Regions from separate parts of the Cohnella hongkongensis genome, predicted to be linked through region 1. Evidence: riboswitches for the same ligand, from Rfam matches in the RefSeq annotation. Region 1 holds a riboswitch; each other region holds the start of a gene.
What was found. A riboswitch is a leader RNA that binds a small molecule or an ion and turns the genes downstream of it on or off. The one in region 1 is predicted to bind cyclic di-AMP.
Positions count from the first base shown of each region.

Region 2: it holds a riboswitch for cyclic di-AMP, as region 1 does, so the genes downstream of both, ACFO3S_RS20045 (ubiquitin-like domain-containing protein) here and ACFO3S_RS03070 (universal stress protein) in region 1, are expected to answer to the same signal.
Region 3: it holds a riboswitch for cyclic di-AMP, as region 1 does, so the genes downstream of both, ACFO3S_RS23635 (KamA family radical SAM protein) here and ACFO3S_RS03070 (universal stress protein) in region 1, are expected to answer to the same signal.

Region 1 is NZ_JBHSEP010000001.1:673,170-680,757, forward strand. It holds gene ACFO3S_RS03050 (NtaA/DmoA family FMN-dependent monooxygenase) at 1-1, opposite strand, end outside; gene ACFO3S_RS03055 (AraC family ligand binding domain-containing protein) at 211-717, opposite strand; gene ACFO3S_RS03060 (response regulator transcription factor) at 909-1,613, shown strand; gene ACFO3S_RS03065 (sensor histidine kinase) at 1,635-2,849, shown strand; cyclic di-AMP (ydaO/yuaA leader) riboswitch at 2,933-3,085, shown strand; gene ACFO3S_RS03070 (universal stress protein) at 3,221-3,637, shown strand; gene mnhG (monovalent cation/H(+) antiporter subunit G) at 3,743-4,126, opposite strand; gene ACFO3S_RS03080 (Na(+)/H(+) antiporter subunit F1) at 4,110-4,403, opposite strand; gene ACFO3S_RS03085 (Na+/H+ antiporter subunit E) at 4,400-4,879, opposite strand; gene ACFO3S_RS03090 (Na+/H+ antiporter subunit D) at 4,886-6,382, opposite strand; gene ACFO3S_RS03095 (Na(+)/H(+) antiporter subunit C) at 6,372-6,716, opposite strand; gene ACFO3S_RS03100 (Na+/H+ antiporter subunit A) at 6,716-7,588, opposite strand, start outside.
Region 2 is NZ_JBHSEP010000017.1:57,279-64,866, reverse strand. It holds gene rsmA (16S rRNA (adenine(1518)-N(6)/adenine(1519)-N(6))-dimethyltransferase RsmA) at 1-65, opposite strand, end outside; gene rnmV (ribonuclease M5) at 71-622, opposite strand; gene ACFO3S_RS20045 (ubiquitin-like domain-containing protein) at 800-1,957, opposite strand; cyclic di-AMP (ydaO/yuaA leader) riboswitch at 2,238-2,458, opposite strand; gene ACFO3S_RS20040 (TatD family hydrolase) at 2,638-3,414, opposite strand; gene ACFO3S_RS20035 (HD domain-containing protein) at 3,521-4,813, opposite strand; gene ACFO3S_RS20030 (AbrB/MazE/SpoVT family DNA-binding domain-containing protein) at 5,144-5,398, shown strand; gene rsmI (16S rRNA (cytidine(1402)-2'-O)-methyltransferase) at 5,513-6,478, opposite strand; gene ACFO3S_RS20020 (tRNA1(Val) (adenine(37)-N6)-methyltransferase) at 6,475-7,299, opposite strand; gene ACFO3S_RS20015 (methyl-accepting chemotaxis protein) at 7,421-7,588, opposite strand, start outside.
Region 3 is NZ_JBHSEP010000024.1:45,028-52,615, reverse strand. It holds gene ACFO3S_RS23650 (VanW family protein) at 1-125, opposite strand, end outside; gene ACFO3S_RS23645 (hypothetical protein) at 297-1,466, shown strand; gene ACFO3S_RS23640 (outer membrane protein assembly factor BamB family protein) at 1,445-2,935, opposite strand; gene ACFO3S_RS23635 (KamA family radical SAM protein) at 3,151-4,335, opposite strand; cyclic di-AMP (ydaO/yuaA leader) riboswitch at 4,534-4,673, opposite strand; gene ACFO3S_RS23630 (AI-2E family transporter) at 4,777-5,952, shown strand; gene ACFO3S_RS23625 (ABC transporter ATP-binding protein) at 6,100-7,588, opposite strand, start outside.

The DNA of each region.
Region 1 (7,588 bases):
ACTTCCCTCAACCTCTCTTTTTATCTTATAATCGATAATGATTCTCATTATTGATTAGTAGTTTAGCAAGGGGAGAGGAAAATAGGAATGCACAATTTGCCAACCGATCATGCATCATTATTGAACGGAGAAAATTGACGAGCGAGCCTTCCCGCTGCCGATTCCGGCGTTGGATTGACGTATTCCGTGGGAGACACGCCGAATTTCTTCTTAAATATTCTGCTGGCCCGGCGCGCTTCCGCTCTCCCGGTGCTTGCAGCCTGTCAGAATCTGGTCCATGACGCTTAGAAACAATTGCTTCACGCGAAGCCTTCCGATTCCGTCAAGCGTGCGCGCGCTCTGATGAAGCACCGACAGCAGCTCCGTTACCCGCGGATTGGCCGCCGGCTCCAGCAGGAAATGACGGTCGCATTCCCGGCTGCCCCCGGCTTCGTCAAAGCTGTAAAGAACGGTGTAATACTCGTATTCGGACGGGCTGGTTACCTGAGCGTCAAGCCGCATGCCCGGAGCCGCATGAAACACCGATCCCTGCTGCAGCTCGTACACCGTTCCGTCCACGCTCATCATCGCTTCTCCGCGAACGACGAAAAGAAAGCCGTGCTTGACCGTTCGGAACTCGCGCAGTACGCTTTTCGGCTGGAACACCAAACGGTAAACCTCTTTGATCTCATAGGAGCCGCCGGCATAAATGTCGGCCAGCTTGTCCGCGCTCGTCATCGCCTGCACCTTCTTCCCCTCATCGCTGTCCTCGGCTTTTTATTTTCAATATACAATAATGCCCGAATAATGTCCTCCAGGAAGCGAATCGGCAAATACGACCGCCATTCCTTAACAAGACTTAAGAACTGCCGGCGACGGGTTATGCTATATTTACGTTATAAAGCACAATAAGCACGCAGGTGATGGGAATGTCTTCAAGCACGACGATTTTACTGGTAGACGACGAGAAAGAAATCATTAAGCTGATGGAGATTTATCTCCATAACGAAGGGTACAAGCTGCTGAAAGCCGGCGACGGCTTGACCGCGCTGGAGCTGATGGACGCCAATCCGGTGGACCTGGTCATCCTGGACGTCATGATGCCGCATCTGAACGGGATCGAGACCTGCATCAAAATCCGCGAACGGTACGACGTGCCGGTTATTTTCCTGTCCGCCAAAAGCCAGGACATCGATAAAATCTCCGGCCTTAGCATCGGGGCGGACGATTACGTCACGAAGCCGTTTAATCCGCTCGAACTAATGGCGCGCGTGAAGTCCCAGCTGCGCCGCTACAACCGGTTCAAGCGCCAGCTGAACCAAGACGGCAGCGTCATCGAGATCGAAGATCTGGTCATCAACTTCATCAATTATACGGTCATGGTGGACGGCAAGGAGGTCAAGCTGACGCCGCGAGAATTCGCCATCCTGCGGCTGCTGGCCGTCCATCGCGGCGCAGTGCTGAGCATGGACACGATCTACGAGAAAGTCTGGAACGAGCCGTTCATGGAATCCAAAAACACCGTAATGGTCCATATCCGCAAAATTCGGGAGAAAATCGAGAAGGACCCGCAAAATCCCCGGTTGATTAAAACGGTGTGGGGAATCGGCTACAAGATGGAATCGACCACATGAGCATGAAGGGGGGCCTGCAGATTGAACGTCAAATGGATGCACTCGCTTCGATGGAGGCTGCTTTTCTATAGTTTGGCCAGCGCCGGGATGACAGCCGCCGCGCTGTACGCCGCCAATTTTCTCGTTGCTCTGCTGCTGCAATCCGCGCTTCGCGCGCCCTTCGCCTTTGTGATCCATACCGTCGGCTCTCTGCCCGTCTTCATTGCGGCCGGAATCGCTCTGTACGTCTCCGCCTTTTTCCTGCTCAGCCACGGAACGATCCGCAGGCTGGAGAATCTGTACCGCTCTTTGCGGCGCATGGAGGAGGGCAGCTTCGAGGTGCAGACCCCGCCCCGCTCCGCCGACGAGATCGGCCGCCTTCAGGAGCTCGCCGGACGGTTAAGCGGACAGCTTAGCCGCGATCTGAAGCGAATTGCCGCCGGCCTTCAGGAGATCGCCGACGGCAACTTCGAGCGTCCGATCGAGACGATGGACGCTTCCGGCGAGCTCGCCGAGGTGGCCCGCAGCATCAACGCGATGGCCGCCAAGCTGCACCGCTCCATTCTCGACGAGCGCTATGCCGAGCAGACGAAAAACGATCTTATTACAGGCGTCTCCCACGACTTGCGAACGCCGCTCACCTCGATCCTCGGCTTCCTGGAGGTCATTCATCAGGACCGCTACCGGGACGAGGTGGAGCTTCGCCACTACACGGACATCGCCTACAATAAGGCGCTCAGCCTCAAGAAGCTGATCGACGATCTGTTCGAGTATACGCGGATCAACAACGGCATGCCTCTGAGCGCTGCAGATTTGGATCTGGTCGGCTTCGTTCGGCAGTTGGCCGAGGAGTTCGTTCCGCAGCTGGAGGAGGCCGGCATGATCTGCAGAATCGATGCCGAAGTCGAGACGCTTCCCCTCTCGGCAGACGGCGACCTGCTCGTTCGCAGCTTCGGCAATCTGATCGCCAACGCGATCCGGTACGGCCGGCCGGCCCCCTATATCGACATCGCCGTCCGCCGCTCCGACGAGGAGGCGATCGTGGAGATCGCCAACTACGGGAACCCGATCCCCGAGCGGGATCTGCCGTTCATCTTCGACCGGTTTTACCGGGTGGAGCGCTCCCGTTCCCAGGAAACCGGCGGAACCGGCCTTGGCCTCGCCATTACGAAGAGCATTATCGAAGTCCACGGCGGCACGATCGACGTGTCCAGCAGCCCGGACAAAACGGTATTTACGACCCGGCTGCCGCTGTAGTCGAACCCTCTCACGACTCAAAGATTTTTTGCGCCGACGTCTTTACTTTTGGCCCGAACTGGCTTACTATGTAATCGATAAATTCATATTCATCGCTTAATCCTCTTTTATAGAGGAGCGGGGGAACCAAAGAAGCGGCAGCGCTTCAGGGGTGAATTCTCTCTGAATCCGGAGAGAACGGGGACTCTCAGACCCGAATCCGACAGCTAACCTCGTCAGCGTCATTGAGAGAGAGCCTTCATACATCTTTGGTTTGTCGTTAAGGTAACTACAACCGAAGCTTGGTAGCGGACTTCTCTGCTCCAGGCTTCTTTTCTTGTGTATTTTAAAACTTATGAACCCCGGCGCTTCCCGGAAAAGGAGTATGTTCGATGACTAGCGGCGAGAAAATCATGGTATGCATGGATCACGGTTCCCATGGCGAAAGGCTGATCGGGCGCGGCGGCAAGCTGGCCGGTCTGCTGCGGTGTCCGCTGTATGTGCTGAGCGTGATTCCCGTTCGCTCGGAGACGCTCGATCCGGAGAGGGAGAAGGAATTGGCGATATGGCGGGCCCGATGCCAGGAGCTCGGAGCGACGTTCATCGTCAAATCGCGCAAAAATCGAAAAACGGCCGAGGTGATCGCGGAGGCGGCCAGGGAGCATCGCATTACGCAGCTGATTCTCGGACAGACAGGCCAGACGCGCCTTCAGGAAATGATGCACGGCTCCCTCGTTCACGAGCTGATCAACCGGGTCGGAGAAGTCGACGTGCACGTCGTGTGCGACCGTTCCGGCAGCGCGCACTGATCTGTCATCGGATTGCCCGACAGCAGGCCGGCGCGGTACGAAAACAGGGGAGACCGGACGGCCGCAAGCCGCCCGATCTCCCCTTCCGTCGCCCGCAAACGCCGCTTACGGCCGTCCGTTCTCCGGGGAGGGCGCCCCTTCTTCCTTCTTCCTCAGCGCCTTTTCCCAGTCGTCACGAACGCTTTTTCCCCACAGCTTGACGCCGCTGCGGTAGGCGGCGCGGCCGTTCAGATGCCCGGCAACCGGCGAGGTCAGAAATACGAACAGAATGCCGAGCAGCAGCTTGGCGCTGACATGCCCCTCGAAAAGCGCAAAATACAGAAACGCGCCGGCCAGTACGCACAGCACGCCCAATGTGGCGCTCTTGGTCGCGGCATGCGAGCGCAAGTAGACGTCGGGCATCCGCACCAGGCCGAAGGCGCCCAGCAGGCAGAAGATTACGCCGATCAGAACGGCCAGCACCACGGCGTATTCAACGATCGCTGTCAGCGTCTCCACGTTCCATCACCACTCCCCGTTCGATATATCTTGCAAAGCCGACCGTCCCGATAAAGGTCAGAATGCCGATCACCAAAATCAAATCCAGATAAACCTGAGTCCGCTGCAGCAGGCTGAACACCGCCGCCATCGCCAGCATATGGATACCGATCGTATCAAGCGCCGCGATCCGGTCCGCCGGAGAGGGACCTTTCAGCAAGCGATACAAGCAGGCAAGCATCCCTGCGGCTAGAAGAATCAGACTGAACTGCAGCAAATAACCGATCATGCATGCCTCACCTCCAATATCGCCCGTTCAAAAGAATGCTTGATCTGCTCCGCCAATTCCTCCGCATCCTCGATGTCCATCGCATGGATAAACAGCGTCCGGCTGTCTCTGGACACCTCCAGCGTCAACGTGCCCGGAGTCAGACAAATCAGGCATGCGAGAATCGTAACCTCCCAGTCCGATTGGAGCTCCGTCCGAAAGGTAAAGATGCCTGGCCGCATGTTCAGCCGGGGCGATACGACGTGCTTGGCGACAGCATAACCGGAAACGAATAATTCCTTCATAAAGAGCAGCAGAAGCTTCGCGATCGCCCACAGCTTTTTGACATAGAGAGGCTGGTGAAAAAAACGGCGAAAAGCGATCAGAATGAGAAGCCCCATCGCATAGCCGACGATAAAGCCCGCCGCCGTCCAATCATTATTCAAAAACATCCAGGTGATGGACAACAACGCATTGAGCAGCAGTTGAAAAGCCATAGGCCACTATCCTTTCATGACAGCATCGATATAGACGGCAGCATTTCCAAGCACCTCGCTTGCCTGCCTGACCCAACCGTAAACCCATTCTCCGCCCAGTCCCATGGCCGCAAGCAGCCCGAACATGGCCAGCGCTGCGGCCGACATGCCGGTCACGGACCGACGAGTCGAGCCCGATTCGTTCCGGTCAGCCCCGGCCTCTTTTTCCGTCCCCCAGAACGCCATCCGAAAAATGCGCAGCAGCGAATAAAGGACAAAGAAGCTGGAGGCCAGTCCGATCCCGAACAACGCGTACGCCTCCTCCTCCATTCCGCTGCGCAGCAGCAGCAGCTTGCCCGGAAAGCCGCTAAGAGGCGGAATGCCTACCAGAGCCAGCATCGTGCCGAAGAACAGCCAGCCCAGAAGCGGATGGCGCTGGATCAAGGCGCCCATCTCCTGCAGCCGCTCGGTGCCGGATGCCGCAATGAGCCAGCCCGCGAGAACGAACAGCAACGTTTTGGCCAGCATGTCGTGCAGCAGGTAGAAAACGACCCCGTCCCAGGCGTGCGCGGCGCCCAGCGACAAGCCGAAAGCGACAAACCCCACGCCGATAATGACGTTGTAATTAATAATGCGCGGCACGTCCCGATAGGCCGACGCCCCGATGCTGCCGAGAATCATCGTCGCGGCGGCCATGCCCCCGATCCATGCCTGCGTCACTGGAGAATCATGGTAAAAGATGAGGCTGAACGTGCGAATAATCGCATACAGCCCGACCTTGGTCAGCAAGCCCCCGAACAGGGCGCGCACGGCTGCGGGCGGCGCGCTGTACGAGCCGGGCAGCCAGAAGAACAGGAACAGGCCCGCCTTCAAGGAAAAAACGAGCAGCAGAAGGACGGCGATGACGTCCAGCATGCCGTTCTGCCCGACCTCGGCTACGCGCTGCGACAGATGCGCCATATTCAGCGTGCCGAGCATGCCGTACAGATAGGCCATCGCCGCGACGAACAAAGCCGACGACAGAATGTTGGCCATCATGTACTTCAGCGTCTCTCTCAGCTGGCGCTTCGTGCCGCCCAACACCATCATGGCATAGGAAGCGATCAGCATCACTTCGAAGCAGACGAACAGATTAAACAGATCTCCGGTCAGGAAGGACCCGTAGATGCCGACGAGCAGAAACTGGAACAACGGGTAGACGTACATCCGTTCCCGCTGCTCGTCGATCGTCCGAAACATGAACCATAAGCAGAAGGCGCTGATGACGGACGTCGTGAAGACGAGCAAGCCGCTCAGCATGTCCGCCACGAAAACGATGCCGTAAGGCGGCGCCCACCCGCCCAGATGAAGCGTCTGAATGCCGCTGCGATCGATCTGCAGCAGCAGCAGGATGGCGGCGGCCAAGTTAAGCAGCACGCCGATAAAGGCGATCGTCCGCTGAGCGGCCAGCCTGTTGGGCAGGAAAACGAGAATAATGGCCGTCAGCAGCGGGATGAGCAGCGGAAGTACGACGCTATTGTTCATGGTCCGACTCCCCCTTCATCTCTTCCATATCGTCGGTGCCCAGCGATTGATAGGCCCGGTAAGCAAGCACGAACAAAAAAGCGGTGACGCCGAAGCTGATGACGATGGAAGTCAAAATCAGCGCCTGCGGCAGAGGATCGGTGAAGGCGGTTTTGCCGTCCTCCATAATCGGAGCCGCCCCCTGTTTTAGTCGAGCCATCGTCATTAACAGCAAATGAACGCAGTGCGACAGCACAATCGTGCCGAGAATGATGCGAAATACGGTTTTCGACAGCATGAGATAGACCGCCACCGCAAACAGCAGGCCAATGGCCAGCGCCGTAATCAGCTCCATTACCGATCCTCCTCCTTCCCGATCGTCAAAATAATCGTCATCGTCACGCCGACGACGGACAAGTATACGCCGAGATCGAACAGCACCGCCGTAGCCAGCTCCGTATCTCCGAGCAGCGGCAGGTCAAAGTGATCGAACGTGTGACTCAAAAACGGAACGTCGAACAAGAAGGAGCCGACGCCGGTCAACACGGCAATAAGCAGGCCTGCAGTCGTCAGCAGGCGGAATTGGATCGGCAGCACCTTGCGGATGACGTCCAATCCGAAGGCGATCGCCAGCAGCACGAGCGCCGCCGAGGTCATCAGCGCGCCAATAAATCCGCCGCCCGGGTTGTTGTGTCCGGCCAGGAACAGATAAAGCGAGAAGGCGACGATAATGAACACGACGACCTTGGACACCGTCTTCAGGATCACATCGTTGCTTCGATAGTCCGGGATGCCGACCGGGGGCAGCCGCCCTTCCTTCGCTCCCCCCTGTCCCGTCCGTTCCGCAAGCCGCAGTCGGATCATCGAGTAGATGCCCAGCGAGGCAATGCCCAGCACGGTAATTTCCAGCAGCGTATCGAAGCCGCGAAAATCGACCAGGATGACGTTGACCATATTTTTTCCGCCACCGAGGCGGTAGCTTTCGTTAACGAAGAAGCTGGAGATCGACTCGAACGCCCTCGACCCGCTGGCCCCGATGACGATCGCCGTCATGACGATGCCCGCTCCCGCCGCGATAGCCGCATGGAGCCACCTTCTTCGCGGAGGGTTGCCCTGCAGATTGTCCTTGGGCAAATAGCGGAAGCAGAGCAGGAACAGCGCGACCGACACCGTCTCGACAATCATTTGCGTCAGAGCCAAATCCGGAGCGCGATAGAGAACGAACAG
Region 2 (7,588 bases), on a different contig from region 1:
TTGAACGTAAAACCGTGCTTGCGTATAATTTCGCGCGTCCGATTCGAAGTGGCGATCTCTTGCATGTCGTCTAACGTCCCTCCCGTTCCAGCTGTTCCAGCGCCGCTTCAAACTCGGCCTTCGTAATCCGGAACATCAGGCACCTCTTGTAAAATTGTTTGCCGTTCGCATACCCGATGCCGAGAAGCTCGCCCATCCGCTCTCTGCGGCTGGCCGACGAAGCGTGAACGATCAGGCCCGCCTCCAGCAGGTCGTTCCATTCGATCTCCGCAGGCGCGCCGTCCTCCGTCTCCGGTCCGCGAACCCGTTCCAGCGCCCTTCGGATCGCTTCGTCCGACGCATGCTCGACGCCAATGCCCCGGCGGCCTCTCGCCTCGTCCTTCGTCAGGAAGGCGTGCTTACAGCCCGGCACGCGCTCGGAGACGATCTTGCGGATACGCTCTCCCGGCGCATCCGGATCGGTCAGCACGATGACGCCTCTGCGCGCTTGGGCCAGCTCGATGCGTACGAGTACATCTTCGCCGATCGCCGAACCGCCCGTCTCGATCGTATCGGCTCCCACAGCCCGCCGGACCGCCGTCGTATCGTCTTTCCCCTCCACGACAATCATTTCTCGAATCATTCGTTTTCATTCCGCCTTTAACCCCTACATTCCTTCAAGCGTATACGAGTTTCGGGACAAGGGCAAGTGCGGAACCGCCTGCGCCGCCGATTCCCCGCAAAAAACTAATCGGGAAGAAGCCCGTAAGGGCCTCTTCCCGAGGCAAGGCGATATGGATGCGGACAAGCCGCGTACCGGCTAGTCCGCCGAGGGCTTGACCGGTCCGATCACGTAGACCGTATATCCGCGCTTAAGGCCGAACTTGGTGGCATAAGCTTCGCTGTCGTAATAAACATCGATCTTCTTGCCCTTGACGGCGCTGCCCGTGTCTTCCGCCCGGCGGAATCCGATCCCCTCGATGTACACCCACCAGCCCAGCGGGATCACCTTAGGATCGACGGCGATCGTGCGCCCTTCCTGAACCTTCGTCCCGGATCGGGTGATGCCGTAGCCTTTGTCTCCCTTGGACTTGCCCGTGGAAGCAAAATCGGCGGAATAGGCGGTCAGCGTCACATTGCTCAGCATTCGTCTGACCTTGACGCTCTTGCCGTTGAGCTTCACGACTTTGGCCTCGTCCTCCTTCGGCGGTCCGCTGTACGAAGCCAGCGCCACCTCGGACTTCTTCTTCGTGCCGATCGCGACGACCTGCTGTACGGCAGGCTTGGCCACCTTCTTCTCGACCATTTCCTCGCTGACCAGAACGCCGTCCTCGTAGACCTTCTCGGTTTTGTAGACGACCAGTCCTTTTTCGCCTTCGGTGACGATCTTCGTCTTGCCTTCCTCCAGGTCCGCGCTTTTTTTCTCTACGACCTGGAACGCGATCGGGCGCTGGGTCTCTATCACCTCTTTATGCACCCGGACGACCGACACGGTCATCCCTTCGCGGACCGGACTGCCGAGCTCCGGTACGACCCGGTCATGCTCGGACAACGGAAGGTTTAACGATTCGATGACTCCCCCGACCGTATCTTCGCTTGAATAAGCGACTTGCTGCTTGCCATCGGCCTTGATGACGACGCCTACCGCCCGATCGATGACGAGCCGGCCGCCTTCCTCCAAGGAATCCGTCGCCGCCATGGAAAGGCGATCGTTAGGTCCGATGTAAATGTCTTGTTCCTCGAGCAAACCGAGAACGTTCGAAGTCTTCGTAGAGACGACCTTCGATACGCCGTTGTCGATTACCGTGATGCTCTTGGTTGCCGCCTTCTCCAGCAACGATACGAACATGATAGAGACGGCAAAAACGAGAATTGCGGTTAACAGTGCTACACGCAAATACTCATGCTTCCAACGCAGTGCGAAAAGCTTGCCGGTCGGTCGTGGATCATGGGTTTCCTGAACAGGAATTGCGCCCATATCTCGTTCCTCCTTCATAGCCCCGCCGTCGACTGTAATGCATGAATTTGTCTGACGCGACTAATCCAAAATGGTTAACGACTCTTGGCGAACAAACCCGAAACTTTCGCGAATTCCGGGCGGATCGGTCAAGCGCCGCCTTCCCCAGTTCAGAATACTCACATGAGAGCATGTACCCTAAGAGGTTGTGCTTGCAACAAAAAAAGCCATCGAGTCAGAGGATCTGTTTCGTGGCTTCCGCAGGTTGGAAATAAGCTTAAAAATGTAGCGGCACGAGGGTGACCTCTCTCTATCACGCTTGCGGGGTTAGCTGTCGGATTCGGGCAAAGAGAGTCGCCCTAACGGCTGCATGTCCGGCGCGTCACTCAGATAGAGCCGCTCCTCCCGACACTTGCCGTATTCACCCCTAGATTTGCTCGGACCGCATTGGACGCCCTGTCTTGATCGTCGCCGCGTTGGGTCCCCCACTCTCCCTTTCGGAAGATTAAGCGCACTGGAAAAGGAATGTCATATTCAAACTTTCTGTTGAAGATCATAACCTCTGCGCAATAACGGTGTAAAGACGACGCATTCGACGAATTCGCCCGTTTTGAACGAAAATCAAGTGGAACCGGGGGATTAACCGCAGCAAAAGTCAGTTTTTTCTTCGGGGCAGTCCGTTTTTCTCCCTATTCTTCCGATTATCTCGATATCCCAAAACAACGACAAGCGTTCTCGCTCGTTATTTTTGCTATTTCCTGCCATGAAATGCCTTTAATTTCCGCCGCTGCCTCGGCGACCAGACGCACGTAAGCGGACTCGTTGCGCTTCCCCCGATGAGGGTGAGGAGTCAAATAAGGAGCATCCGTCTCGATGAGCAATCGGTCCAGCGGAACCCGCTCCAACACCTCTTTCGGAACGCGGGCGTTCTTGTAAGTGACCGGTCCGCCGAAGGAGATATGGAAGTTCATATCCAGACATTGCTTGGCCGTCTCCCAGCTGCCCGAGAAGCAGTGCATGATGCCGCCGACCTCGCTCGCCCGTTCTTCCTTCAACAGCTTGACGACATCCTCGTGCGCGTCGCGATTATGAATGACGATCGGCCTGCCGATTCGTCTGGCCAGCCGGATCTGCTCCCGGAACACCGCTTGCTGAACGTCCTTCGGCGAAGTGTCCCAATAATAATCGAGTCCGATTTCTCCGATCGCCACCACTTTCGGATGCTCCGTGCACAAGCGCTCGATCCAGGCCAGATCCTCCTCCATCTTCATGTCAACGGCATCCGTCGGGTGCCAGCCTACGACGGCGTAGATGAACGGATATTTCTCCGCCAATTCCAGCGTCGTCGGAATCGTCTCGCGGTTAAAGCCGATGTTCACAATCGTGTCGACGCCGGCCTCCAGCGCCCTCTGAATCACTTCTTCACGATCGCTGTCGAACTTGCGGGAATCCAGATGAGCATGGGTGTCGATAAGCATGTCGCAGCATGTCTCCTTTGACCAGGTGTGGGTGCCGAAGCTTGCCCGTCCGGGATGAACCCGCTCGGTTCGGCCATAATTTGGGATTCCAATGCGTTTCCTTCTATTATATAGACAGTCTCGCCCGCGTCTCGGGGCTGAGCAGATGCGCGTGGGGGAGGACGCGTTCCTCCGGATAATAAATGTAATAGTTGCCCCGATGCAGACCCGCGATAGAGCGAATAATGTCGGATTGAACGGAGATTTCCGTCAGCCGCTCCCGCTTGTCTAGCAGCAGAATCGGAGGCTTCTCCTTCCCGTCGGGAAGAGCTCCGGGCTTGTACACGTCATAAGGCGAATCCTCCGGCGTATCGACTTCCATATGATAAGACGGATCGAGTCCGATGCTCCGCCACTGGCGGCGAACGTCCTCCAGCCACTCGCGGTCTTCCCCGACCAGCGGAGCGTACTTGTACAGCCGCCTGTCCAGGAAGCGCCGGCATAGATCCGACAGAAGCTCGTCTCTCTCCTCGGACCACTGGCCAAACGTCGTCTGCACCATCGCTTCGTCAAGCCGCAAATACTGTTCCAGCGTGACGGAGCCGGACAATAGCGCCCGAATCGGAGGCAGCATAAAGCCGAACCCGTAGCCGGACGACAGAAGCTCGCTCGCCCTGCGAAAAATCTGCTTCAGCAAAATCTCGGAGCTTCGGGTGACCGGGTGAAAATAAACCTGCCAATACATCTGATATCTGGACATCAAATAGTCTTCGACGGCGTGCATTCCGCTGTCCTTGACGACAATCTTCCCTTGGAATGGGCGCAGCATTCGCAATATGCGGTCCAGATCGAAGGTTCCGTAATTCACTCCCGTGAAGTAGGCGTCCCTCAGCAAATAATCCATGCGATCCGCGTCCAGCTGACTGGATACGAGGCTGACGACAATCGGCTTCTCGTATTTCTTGCGGATTACCGAAGCGACCTTCTCGGGAAATTGAGCGTCGACCTCCCGCAGCACCCGGTTAATTTCGGTCGGACCCTGTACGACCTTGCAGGTCCAATCTTCATGGTCCGTGCCGAAAATCTGCTCCAGGGAGTGAGAAAAGGGGCCGTGTCCGACATCGTGCAACAAAGACGCGCAAAGACTGAGCAATTTTTCCTCTTGCGGCCAGTCGCCGTATCCATTACGCTCAAATTGAGAGATTATTTTTCTTGTAATTTCATATACGCCCAAGGAGTGGGAAAATCGGCTGTGTTCCGCTCCATGAAACGTCAGATAAGAGGTGCCTAGTTGTCGGATTCTTCGAAGCCGCTGAAACTCCGGCGTATTAATGAGCTTCCAGACGACCGGATCCTGAACGTAGATGGAATGATGCACGGGGTCTTTGAACACCTTCTCCTCATGCAATTTCGTCAACATGGACATCACCTCGATTTTGTCAGCATTCGACATTCAATTCGAAAAACATCGATTTTCGTCGAATTATGTCGAATTAGATTTTCCTGATAATCTCCGTCCCGCTAGAATCGAATCTTCAAGGAAATCGCCATAAATAAGAGGATTCTCAGAGTTTTTGTTTCAGATTCTCAAAAAAACCTCAACCCTTTTAGGTTGACTTTTTTGGGAATGGTTGGTACGATAGAGTACGGAAAAAAGAGAACTTTGTCGAATACTGGCGATTGCGGACAAGCATACACAAAAAACCGTTTACCTGATCTTATTTTAATCTTTCGGGAGGGGCATTACCAAATGATGAAATCAACCGGTATCGTACGTAAAGTCGACGAGTTGGGACGGGTGGTCATTCCGATCGAGCTGCGCCGCACGCTTGGCATCGGGGAGAAAGACGCGCTGGAAATTTACGTGGACGGCGAGCGCATCATGCTTAAGAAGTATGAGCCTGCGTGCATCTTCTGCGGCAACGCGGAGAACGTCACCTACTTCAAAGGAAAAATTGTTTGCAGAGAATGTTTGAAGGATTTACCTTCCCCTGTGACAAATTAGAGAAAATAGTTTATAATAAAAGCTGTATTCTAATAATTGTTAATTCCAACCTTTTTATACTCCTTGCCCCTCCCGATGTCGATCTCGGGAGGGAATTTTTTTGCCTTTTGCAGATTACGCGTTATCGCTCTCGTCCAGCAGCTCCCGATAGATCTCCCTCTTCGGTTTTCCCCGGTCGGCAGCCGCCGATTTCATCGCCTCTTTGCGCGTTTGCCCGTTCGTCTCGTAATGCGCGACATGCTGCGCCGTCGTCAGCGATGCCCACCACAGCCCGCTCTGCCCGTCTTCCGCTCCTTCCCTGCGCTCCTTTCCCGAACGCGTTCCTTCTATTAATATACAGCATTCTCCGAGCGGATCGTGAAGCTCCAGATGGGCCAAGCAAGCCTCGGCCGTCCCTCTGACGATTTCTTCATGCTTCTTGGTTAATTCACGAACGATGGCCATTCTCCGCCCGGCCCATCGCTCGCCGATCGCCGCCACCGTCTTCTTCAGTCTGTGCGGAGACTCGTACAGAATCAGAGTGCCGCTCTCGCCGTCCAGACTGTCTAGCAGTCGATGGACGCCCTTCCGGTCGCGTGGAGGAAATCCGGCGAACAGGAACCGGTCCGTCGGCAGCCCCGAGACGATTAAGGCGGACAGCGCCGCGTTCGCTCCGGGAATGGACACGACGGGGATGCCCTTCTCGGAGGCTTCCCGGACCAGGTCGGCTCCGGGGTCGGAGATCGCGGGCATTCCCGCGTCGCTGACGAGCGCGACGTGCTGGCCCTCCAGCAGCATGCGGATCAGCTCCGGACCGCTAGCCTCCCGATTATGCTCATGATAGCTCACCAGCCGATTCTGAACGCCGAAGTGCGTCAGCAGCTTGCGGGTCTGCCGCGTATCCTCGGCGGCAATCAGCTGAACTTCCTTTAACGTGCGAATCGCGCGAAACGTCATATCCTCCAGATTGCCGATCGGCGTCGCAACCAGATACAGCGTGCCGGGCCGCTCTCGCGGGGCGAAGCTCTTCTGGACGGTGGCCTCCGAAGCGCGGACCGTCTCCTCGCCATTCTTCCCACCCATGCCCGCTTGTCCGTTCATGTTCGTCCTTCCTCCCCGCTGCTTCCTTTCTTCGCGATCGGCGCCCGTCCGTTAGGACGCTTGAAGTCGGGCAGCTCGGCCGCTTGTCCGTAGAAGACGGCCAGCAGCTCCTGCGTATATTCCCCGTCCTCTTCGTAGACGATCAGGGGAGGCAGGAGGCGGACTTCGGGCCGGCCGTCGCGCGTTCCTTCTATTAATATCATATTCGCTTCCGCATCTCTGCGCGGATGAACGAATCGAATTCTCTTCGGCTCGATTCGATAGCGGCGCATCAGATCGACGATATCCGCCAATCGACTCGGCCGGTGCACCATCGCAATCCTTCCGCCCGCTTTCACGCTCCGTGCGCACGCGGCAACGACGTCCTCGAGCTTGCAGCCGATCTCGTGACGGGCCATAGCCTGATGAATATTCTCCTTGCGATCGCCGCTCGTTACCGGCAAGTATGGCGGATTCACCGTAACCGCATCGTATAATTCGCCCTCGGGCTTCCATTCCCGCAGATCGCCCTCGATGATGCGGATCCGGCCCTCCAACCGGTTAAGGCTGACGCTTCTGCGAGCCATATCGGCGAGCCGGGGCTGAATTTCAATGCCGTCGACGGCCGCTTCGGTTCGGGTCGTCAGCAGCATCGGAATGACGCCGTTGCCCGTGCACAGGTCGAGGATCCGCCCTCTGGGAGGGACGACGGCGAACCGGGCCAGCAGCACCGCGTCCAGCGAGAAGCTGAACACTTCGCGGCTCTGGATAATTTTAAGCTGATGCGTAAGGAGATCGTCCAGCCGTTCCCCGGCGTGCAGAGGCTGCTGCTCAGCGCTCACGAGCTCGCACCTCCCTTTGTAGTCCTTCTGCCCCTTAGCTTACTTGATTCGGAGCGGGATCGCAAACGGGGCCAGCCTCATCGGCCGGGCATCCGACAAAAGGACACCCCGCCGGGTGTCCTTATATATTAGAAGCGACATTGCTCGCCTGCTCGTCCAGCTTCTGGACAAAGTCGACGATGCTGTCGAAGTCCTCCAGCGTCACGCCGATCTGCTGCTGGCCTTCCGCGACGGAAGACTGGATGCGGCGGACTCCGTCGGACATCTCGGAGATCTCCCTTGTAATGCC
Region 3 (7,588 bases), on a different contig from region 1:
GGAAATTCATAATCGGCGCGGCGAACGACGGCGATTTCCCGTCCGTCGGAAGTGACGGTCAGCCGATCCGGCAGCGCGATCGGCTGCGCAAGCAGCAGTATACCGAACATCCATGTCCAAGCCAAGCGGATCCCCCGATTCGACTTATCTACGCGGTAGCGTGTCTGCGGCGCCCGAACCGGCGCACGCTATTTACGTTGCGCGAAATCCGCCGTCCTTATGCCACATAATCGATCCCCCGTTCGCCGAAAATAAAGAACGACCAACTACGGATACGAAAGGGGGAAGACGAGAGCATGTTCCAATGGAAAAGACAGTTCCTATGGCGACGAATCGCCCTGGCCGGCATCGCGTTCGGTCTGTCTGCGGGAGGCTCCTTGCCCGTCAGCGCGAAGCCGCCGGCTTCCGAACCGTCCACCATCGAGCTCGTCGTGCGCGCCAGCCGAACGGCCGACATGTACAGCTCGCTGACGATCGCCAGTCCGTCCCTGTCGGCCCGCGTCGCTCAAGCGGAGCGCATCGCCGGCGAGCGTGCGGATGATTATCCGGACCTCGAAGTGACGGTGCGTAAGTCCAGCGGCCGCAAAAGCGTATACCGCCTGGAACGAACGGGACAGCTGTGGGACGAGACGTCCTCGAGCAGGCTGCGGCTTCCGGCCGATGCGTCCGACCGCCTGCTCGGCTATGCCGAAACGCTGCGGAGGCACCACTACGGCAAGCTGATGACCTGGCGGGAAGCCCGTCAGGTGGTGACGCGTAAAAGCAGATTCACGATTACCGATCTGGAGACCGGCCTCAGCTTTCGCGTGCAGCGCCGAGCCGGCAGCAGCCACGCCGACGTACAGCCGGTTACGAAGGAGGATTCGAAGCTAATGAAGCGGATCTACGGAGGAACATGGAGCTGGGAACGCAGAGCGATCGTCGTGACGAAAGGGGGAGAGCGAATAGCCGCTTCCATGAACGGCATGCCCCATGGCGGGGACGGCATTCCGGGCAACGGCTTTAAGGGGCATTTCTGCGTGCACTTTCTCGGCAGCACGTCGCACCGCTCCGACACGCCCGATCCGGCGCATCAGCTGATGGTATACAAGGCAAGCGGAGAGCTTCGCCGCTACTTCGACTCCGCCTCCCCGCATGAGCTGACGACCAGCTTCGTCGAGGCGATGAACCGGAAGGACGGCGATATGCTCCGCCTGCTCTGGCCGGAAGCGGCTAACGAGCGCATGGAGGCACTGAATCGGCTGCTCGACCGGCTGGAATCGATCCGCATCGAGCGCCGCCGGATGCCGCTGTCGGACGAGCCGGACGATCAGCTGTCCGCGGCAGTCGAGCTGCCCGTTCTCGTTCGGACGAAGGAACGGGGAGCGGTTCGCGCGAAGCTGCGCTTCGAGGTCGTAAGAAGCTCCGCCGGCTTGCCCTGGCGCATCGTCGGGCTGACCTCCGATCATTCCAGCTTGATTCCGTAAAGCTTGCCGCCCCGGGAAGCGACGACGGCATAATCGTTAAACACGGCCGGAGAAGCTTCGATGTTCGCCCCGATCGCGAGGCTCCCCCGTACTTTGCCCTCTCTCGCCGAGACGACGGAGACGACGCCGGCGGAGTCGGCCTGAATCAAGTAGGCGCGGCCGGAAGCGTCGTAGACGTCGGCCGGCGACGACCAGGCGTAGCGCTTCATCGGCAGCCGCCACGTTTCTTTGCCGGTTTTTTTGTCCAGCGCGACCATAAGTCCGGCTCCAAGCGTGCCGTACCGCGCAAGCGTAAATACGACGAGATCGGATATCTCTCCTTTGCCGACAACGGGAGTCGCCAGCATGCCGCCGTTCACGGGGCGGTCTCCGACGACGGAGAGGCATTCGTATTTCGCCTGCCACACGACTTTGCCGGTCAGGCCGTTAATTTTGCGCAAATAGGCAAAGCCTTTGCTCCCCTGCTTGTCGACCTCCGTTCCCGTGTATAAAAACGGCACGCCCTCCTCGACCTCGACGACGATCGTCGCATCCGTATCGTCCAAAGGCGGAAGCGCCCATGCCGGCTCGTTCGTCCGCACGTTCATGGCCACCAGGCTGCCGCCGTTGTCGGCGAAGTAAGCCAGATCGCCGTAAGCGGCGACGGAGTTCTCGATGCCCGGATAGCCGTTGCCGGCGATTTTATATCTGAATTTATGGATCACCGGCTTGATCGAGAGCGCTGCCCGCTTCGGATCGAACGCGGTGTTCAGCTGGATGCGATAAAACAAGCCGTTCTCCCCGCCCACCGTCAGCGTATCGTCGAGCCGGTTGAACAGGGCGGAGCTGTCGAAGGCCCCCCACTTCCGGTAGGCGAACGAATCGATGCCGTTCACGCGCAGCAGCCTTTTCTGGTCGGTCAGGCTGTACAGATTGAACCCGATCGTCCCGTTCTCCGGAACCCCCTCGCCCACGTACAGCAGCGGATAACCGCGGGGGTCGACGGACACGCTGCCTTTTAACGGATTTCCGACCTTGATCGGGCTTCTCGTCTCCTCCCCCGTCTCCAGCTCCAGGAAATAGACGTAGCCGTCCAGCGACGCATAGATCACTTCCGTAAAATCCGGCTTGGTGCGGAATTTCGCCTTCACGTTCATGGTGCGAAGCACCTCCGGCTTCCATCTGACGATCGCCGGCTGTCCCGTCCACCCGGCGCCGCCTCCCCACGAGCTGCTTCTCGTCCGCTTTTCCCACGCGATCTTGGGCCGGTAGGTCCGCATCTGCACCGTGCCGAAGGAGGGTCGGCTTCGCTCTCCGCCGCCGCGGAAAGTGAGCACGCCCTCCACGTCCGTATAAGTGTCGGGAAACGCTCGGGAGCCGGCGAGCTTGCCGCTCCATTGCCCGTTCTGAACGCCGTTCGCTTCCGCGATTCCCTGCCCCGCAAGCAGCGTCGCAAGGAGAAATATGACCGCTGCGCTCCCTCTTCCCATCCCCGTTCCAGCCTCCCCTGTCTCGCAATGAATAGATTTTACCTTCCGGGGCAGGAGAAGCATGTCAAACGGTCAAACGGGAAAACGAGGAACCTTTGTCGGAATCGGTTGAATGCGCGGCGGAACGGGCGAAAAAAGGACCGTCCGGCAAGCTGTCGAAGGCGCTGTCGCCCGGCTTGCGAGACGGTCCTATACTCTTTGAAAGGCGGGCTGCGTCAGCTCGGCACTTCCGCCCTTCTTTCCCGCTTGCGGGGAACGTCGGGCAGCTCGTTCACGGAGACGACCTCCTTCGTCCGCTTGGCCGGCTTCTTCCAGTAGCGCTCGCTTCCCGGAAGATCGTCGAACCAGGCAGCGTCGTCGGGACAATCCAGCACCATGAACTTCCCGTAGTTCCCTTCGCGGGACTGGTGATACTTCAGATACGCCTTGCCGTTCTCGATGGCCAAAATCTCGATCTTGCCCGACGTATGGCTCATCGACAGGCGCACCCTCTTGCCGAGTCCGGAAGTGCGGGCCTTCGCCTTCTCGACGATGTCGTAAACCTTGGCCAGCGGCAGCACGAAATCGTTGTTGCCCGCTACCGGACGGTTGATAAAAAAGTAATACGGCGTCACGCCGGCCCAGCTGAGCCGGTCGAGCAGCTCGCCGAGCACCTCCGGATCGTCGTTGATGCCCCGCAGCACCGGGGTCTGGTTGACGACGATCGCTCCGGCGTCGTGAAGCGCCTGGAAGCCCTTGACCGCTTGCGGCGTAATCTCGCGCGGATGGTTGATATGAGCCATTACGTAAATTCTCTTCTCCGCGCTGGAAAACTCGCGAATCGTCGCCAGCAGCTCCTCGTCCTCGTAGATGCGCATCGGATTAAAGACCGGGATCTTCGATCCGAGCCGAATAATCTGGACATGATCGATCTCGCGCAATCTATGCAATATCGCGCGCAGTTTAGGCGTCGCGAGAATGAGGCTGTCGCCGCCGGTAAGCAGCACGTTGCTGATCTCCGGGTGGTTGGCGATATATTGCAGGCCCGGCTCGATGTCCGACGTCGCCTCCTTGACGTCGTTGCGGAACAGTCTCTTGCGGAAGCAGTAGCGGCAATACGCGCCGCACACCTCGGAAACGATCAGCAGCGCGGTCGACGAATACTTGTGCTGGCAGCCCTTGACGACGTAGTTCGTATCCTCGTCCGAGGCGTCCCAGCGCCCGTATTCCTCCAGCTCGCCCTCGTTCGGAATGACCAGCTTGCGGATCGGATCGTTCGGATCCTCCCAATCGATCAGTCCCAGATAATAGTCGTTCACGCGGAACACGAACTTTTCCGTAATTTCCTTTAGCTTCTCACGCTGTTCCTCGGGGATGTGAGAGATTTTTCCGATATCGGTGATATACTTTGGTTGCGCCATTCGGCATTCCTCCTCCACGTATATTCAGTCGAATTCGAGAACGAATCCGTTCCAAGCCCCGCTTTGCCCTCCTTCCGTCCGAAGACAAAAAATAGCCCCGCGCGCAGCAGACCATCCCCTACTGCGAACAAGGGCCTATAGAGACAGAAAAAGACCCTCAACGGGTCAAAAGAATGCGCAGCTTATCCTGCCCATGACAATCCGACCCATCCAGTGCAGACGAGGTTAGCTGACGGGCTCGGGATAGATGGTTCCCTACATTCGCCATGAATGATTCGCCCCAAAAGAATGGTTCCCCCGCTTTCCGGAATATTCCGGAAACTAAGCTTAAAATAACTATAAAATAATCCTTTCGCCCTGTCAACCGCCGGAAAAGCCCGGATGCGATTGTAAGGCGGGTTTCGCGTCGGTTACAATGGAAGAAACAAGGAGGAAGACTCGATGCACAATGCCCGTAAACTTTCGGACACGCTCAAGGCTCTGATCGACCGGAAAGTCGTTCTGTTTCTGGTCGTCATTCTGCTGATCGGTCTGAACATTTTCATTCTGGAGAAAATCTCGTACGTCTTTCATCCGTTCAAGGTCGTTTTGGAGACCGTTTTTCTGCCCTTCCTTCTGACGGGAGTCGTCTATTACCTGCTCACCCCGATCGTCGACTACCTGGAGAAGCAGAAAGTGAAGCGCGTCTATTCGATCGTCGCGCTTTATCTCGTCATTATCGCCGTTCTGACGCTTACCGTCATGAAAGTCGTGCCGATGCTCAGCCAGCAAATTTCGAGTCTGATCACCCAGTTCCCGACCTACACCCAGAACGCTCAATTAAAGTTCGAGGAGCTGATCGGCAACGAGTACTTCAATCAGCTGCAAGAGATGATCGGCATCGATACCGCCAAGCTGGCAGACGATTTCTCCACGAGAGCGTCCGCGATTCTGAACAACGCCTGGTCCGGAATCGGAAGCCTCGTCGGCAAAATTACGGAAACGGTGCTGGCGATCATCACCGTGCCCTTTATCCTGTTCTATCTGCTCAAGGATCGCAAGAAGCTCGCTCCGTTCGTGCTCGGATTCGTGCCGACCCGGCTGAGAAACCGCTCCTTCGGCGTCATGCTCGAGATGAACCATCAGATCAGCTCGTATATCCGCGGCCAGATTATCGTCAGCGCCTGCATCGGCGTGCTGCTTTATATCGGGTATCTCATTATCGGTCTCGATTACTCTCTCGTGCTCGCCGTCATCGCCGCTTGCACGAGCATCGTGCCTTATCTCGGACCGGCGATCGCAATTACGCCGGCGTTGATCGTCGCCCTGATGACCTCGCCGATCATGCTCGTGAAGATGATCGTCATCTGGACGATCGTTCAGCTGATCGAGGGCAAATTCATTTCTCCCCAGATTATGGGAAAAACGATGCGCGTCCACCCGATTACGATTATCTTCGTCATTATCGCGGCCGGCAATCTGTTCGGCATCATCGGCATCATTCTGGCCGTTCCGGGCTACGCCATTCTGAAGGTGATCTTCACCCATCTGTTTCGCTGGTTCAAGCGCCGCACGGGGCTGTACGAGGAGGAGCTGCCGCCCGGCGCGGCGGAAGCGCCAAGCCGCCCCGAGAGCTGACGGACGCCTCTTAGGGCGGAATACCCGAAATGTGCCAAGGCGCTGAGGAGGCAACCCCTCCCCACCGCCTTTTTTCCGCTGTGCAATATGCAATGTCAAGCAAACGATTTCGACGTCCGGCAGACGGGGCCGTTTGGGCCGCGCCGCTTACGCATGCTGATATTGGGCATGATGAAGCCTGCTGTAGATGCCGCCCGAGGCGATCAGCTCGCGGTGGCTGCCCTGCTCGGCGACTCCGCTCTCGTCCACGACGACGATCCGGTCCGCATTCCTGATCGTCGCCAGTCTGTGGGCGATGACAAGCGTCGTTCGGCCGACGGACAGCTCGGACAGCGACTGCTGAATCGCCGCCTCGGTCTCGGTATCGAGCGCCGACGTCGCTTCGTCGAGGATGAGAATCGGCGGATTCTTCAGGAACATCCGCGCGATCGCCATTCGCTGCTTCTGCCCGCCCGAAAGCTTGACGCCGCGCTCTCCGATAATCGTGTCCATCCCTTCCGGCAGCTGCTTGATCATCTCCTCGAGCGAGGCTCTCCGGGCCGCCTCCCAGATCTGCTCGTCGGTTGCCTTCAGATCGCCGTAGGCGATATTCTCGCGGATCGAGCCCGAGAACAGAAATACGTCCTGCTGCACGATGCCGATGTTCTTCCTCAACGACTTCAGCGTCAAATCCCGAACGTCCATTCCGTCCACCGTAATCCGTCCTCCGGTCACTTCGTAGAAGCGCGGCAGCAGGCTGCAGATCGTCGTTTTGCCGGCTCCCGAGGGACCGACGAACGCAATCGTCTCTCCCGCCCGAATATTCAGGGAGATTCCCTTCAGCACGTCCCGGCCTTCCTCGTAGCCAAACGACACGTTCTCGAAGCGGATGTCTCCGCGCAGCGACTCGACCTCGACGGCGTCCTTGGCGTCGACGATGTCCGGCTCCGTGTCGATAATCTCGACGTAGCGCTTGAATCCGGCGATGCCCTTCGGATAGCTCTCGATGACGGCGTTGATCTTCTCGATCGGCCGGAAGAAAATGTTCGACAGCAGCAGGAACGCCATAAACTCCCCCAGCACGATTCTGCCGTCGATAAAAAACCATGCGCCGCATACCATGACGAATATCGTAATGAGACGCATCAGCATGTAAGTGACCGAGATGCTCTTCGCCATCGTCTTGTAGGCGAGCAGCTTCGTCTCGCGGAAGTTGCGGTTGTCGGCCGCGAACAGCTTCTTCTCGTGCTCCTCGTTGGCGAACGACTGCACGACGCGAATGCCGCCGACATTCTCCTCGATCCGGGCGTTAAAGCTGCCGACATTGCCGAACAGCCTCCGGTACGTACTCGTCATCCGGCCGCCGAACACGATAATCAGCCAAGCCATAATCGGGATGATGATGAACGTAAGCAGCGCCAGCTCCAGATTGATGTAGGCCATCAGCGTGAAGGAGCCCGCCAGCGTCATGATCGCGATGAAGATATCCTCCGGCCCGTGATGGGCAAGCTCTCCGATGTCGTTCAGATCGTTCGTCACCCGGCCGACGAGATGCCCGGTCTTATAGTTGTCGAAGAATCGGAACGACAGCTTCTGAATGTGATCGAACATTTTTGTGCGCATATCGGTCTCGATGTTAATGCCCAGCATATGGCCC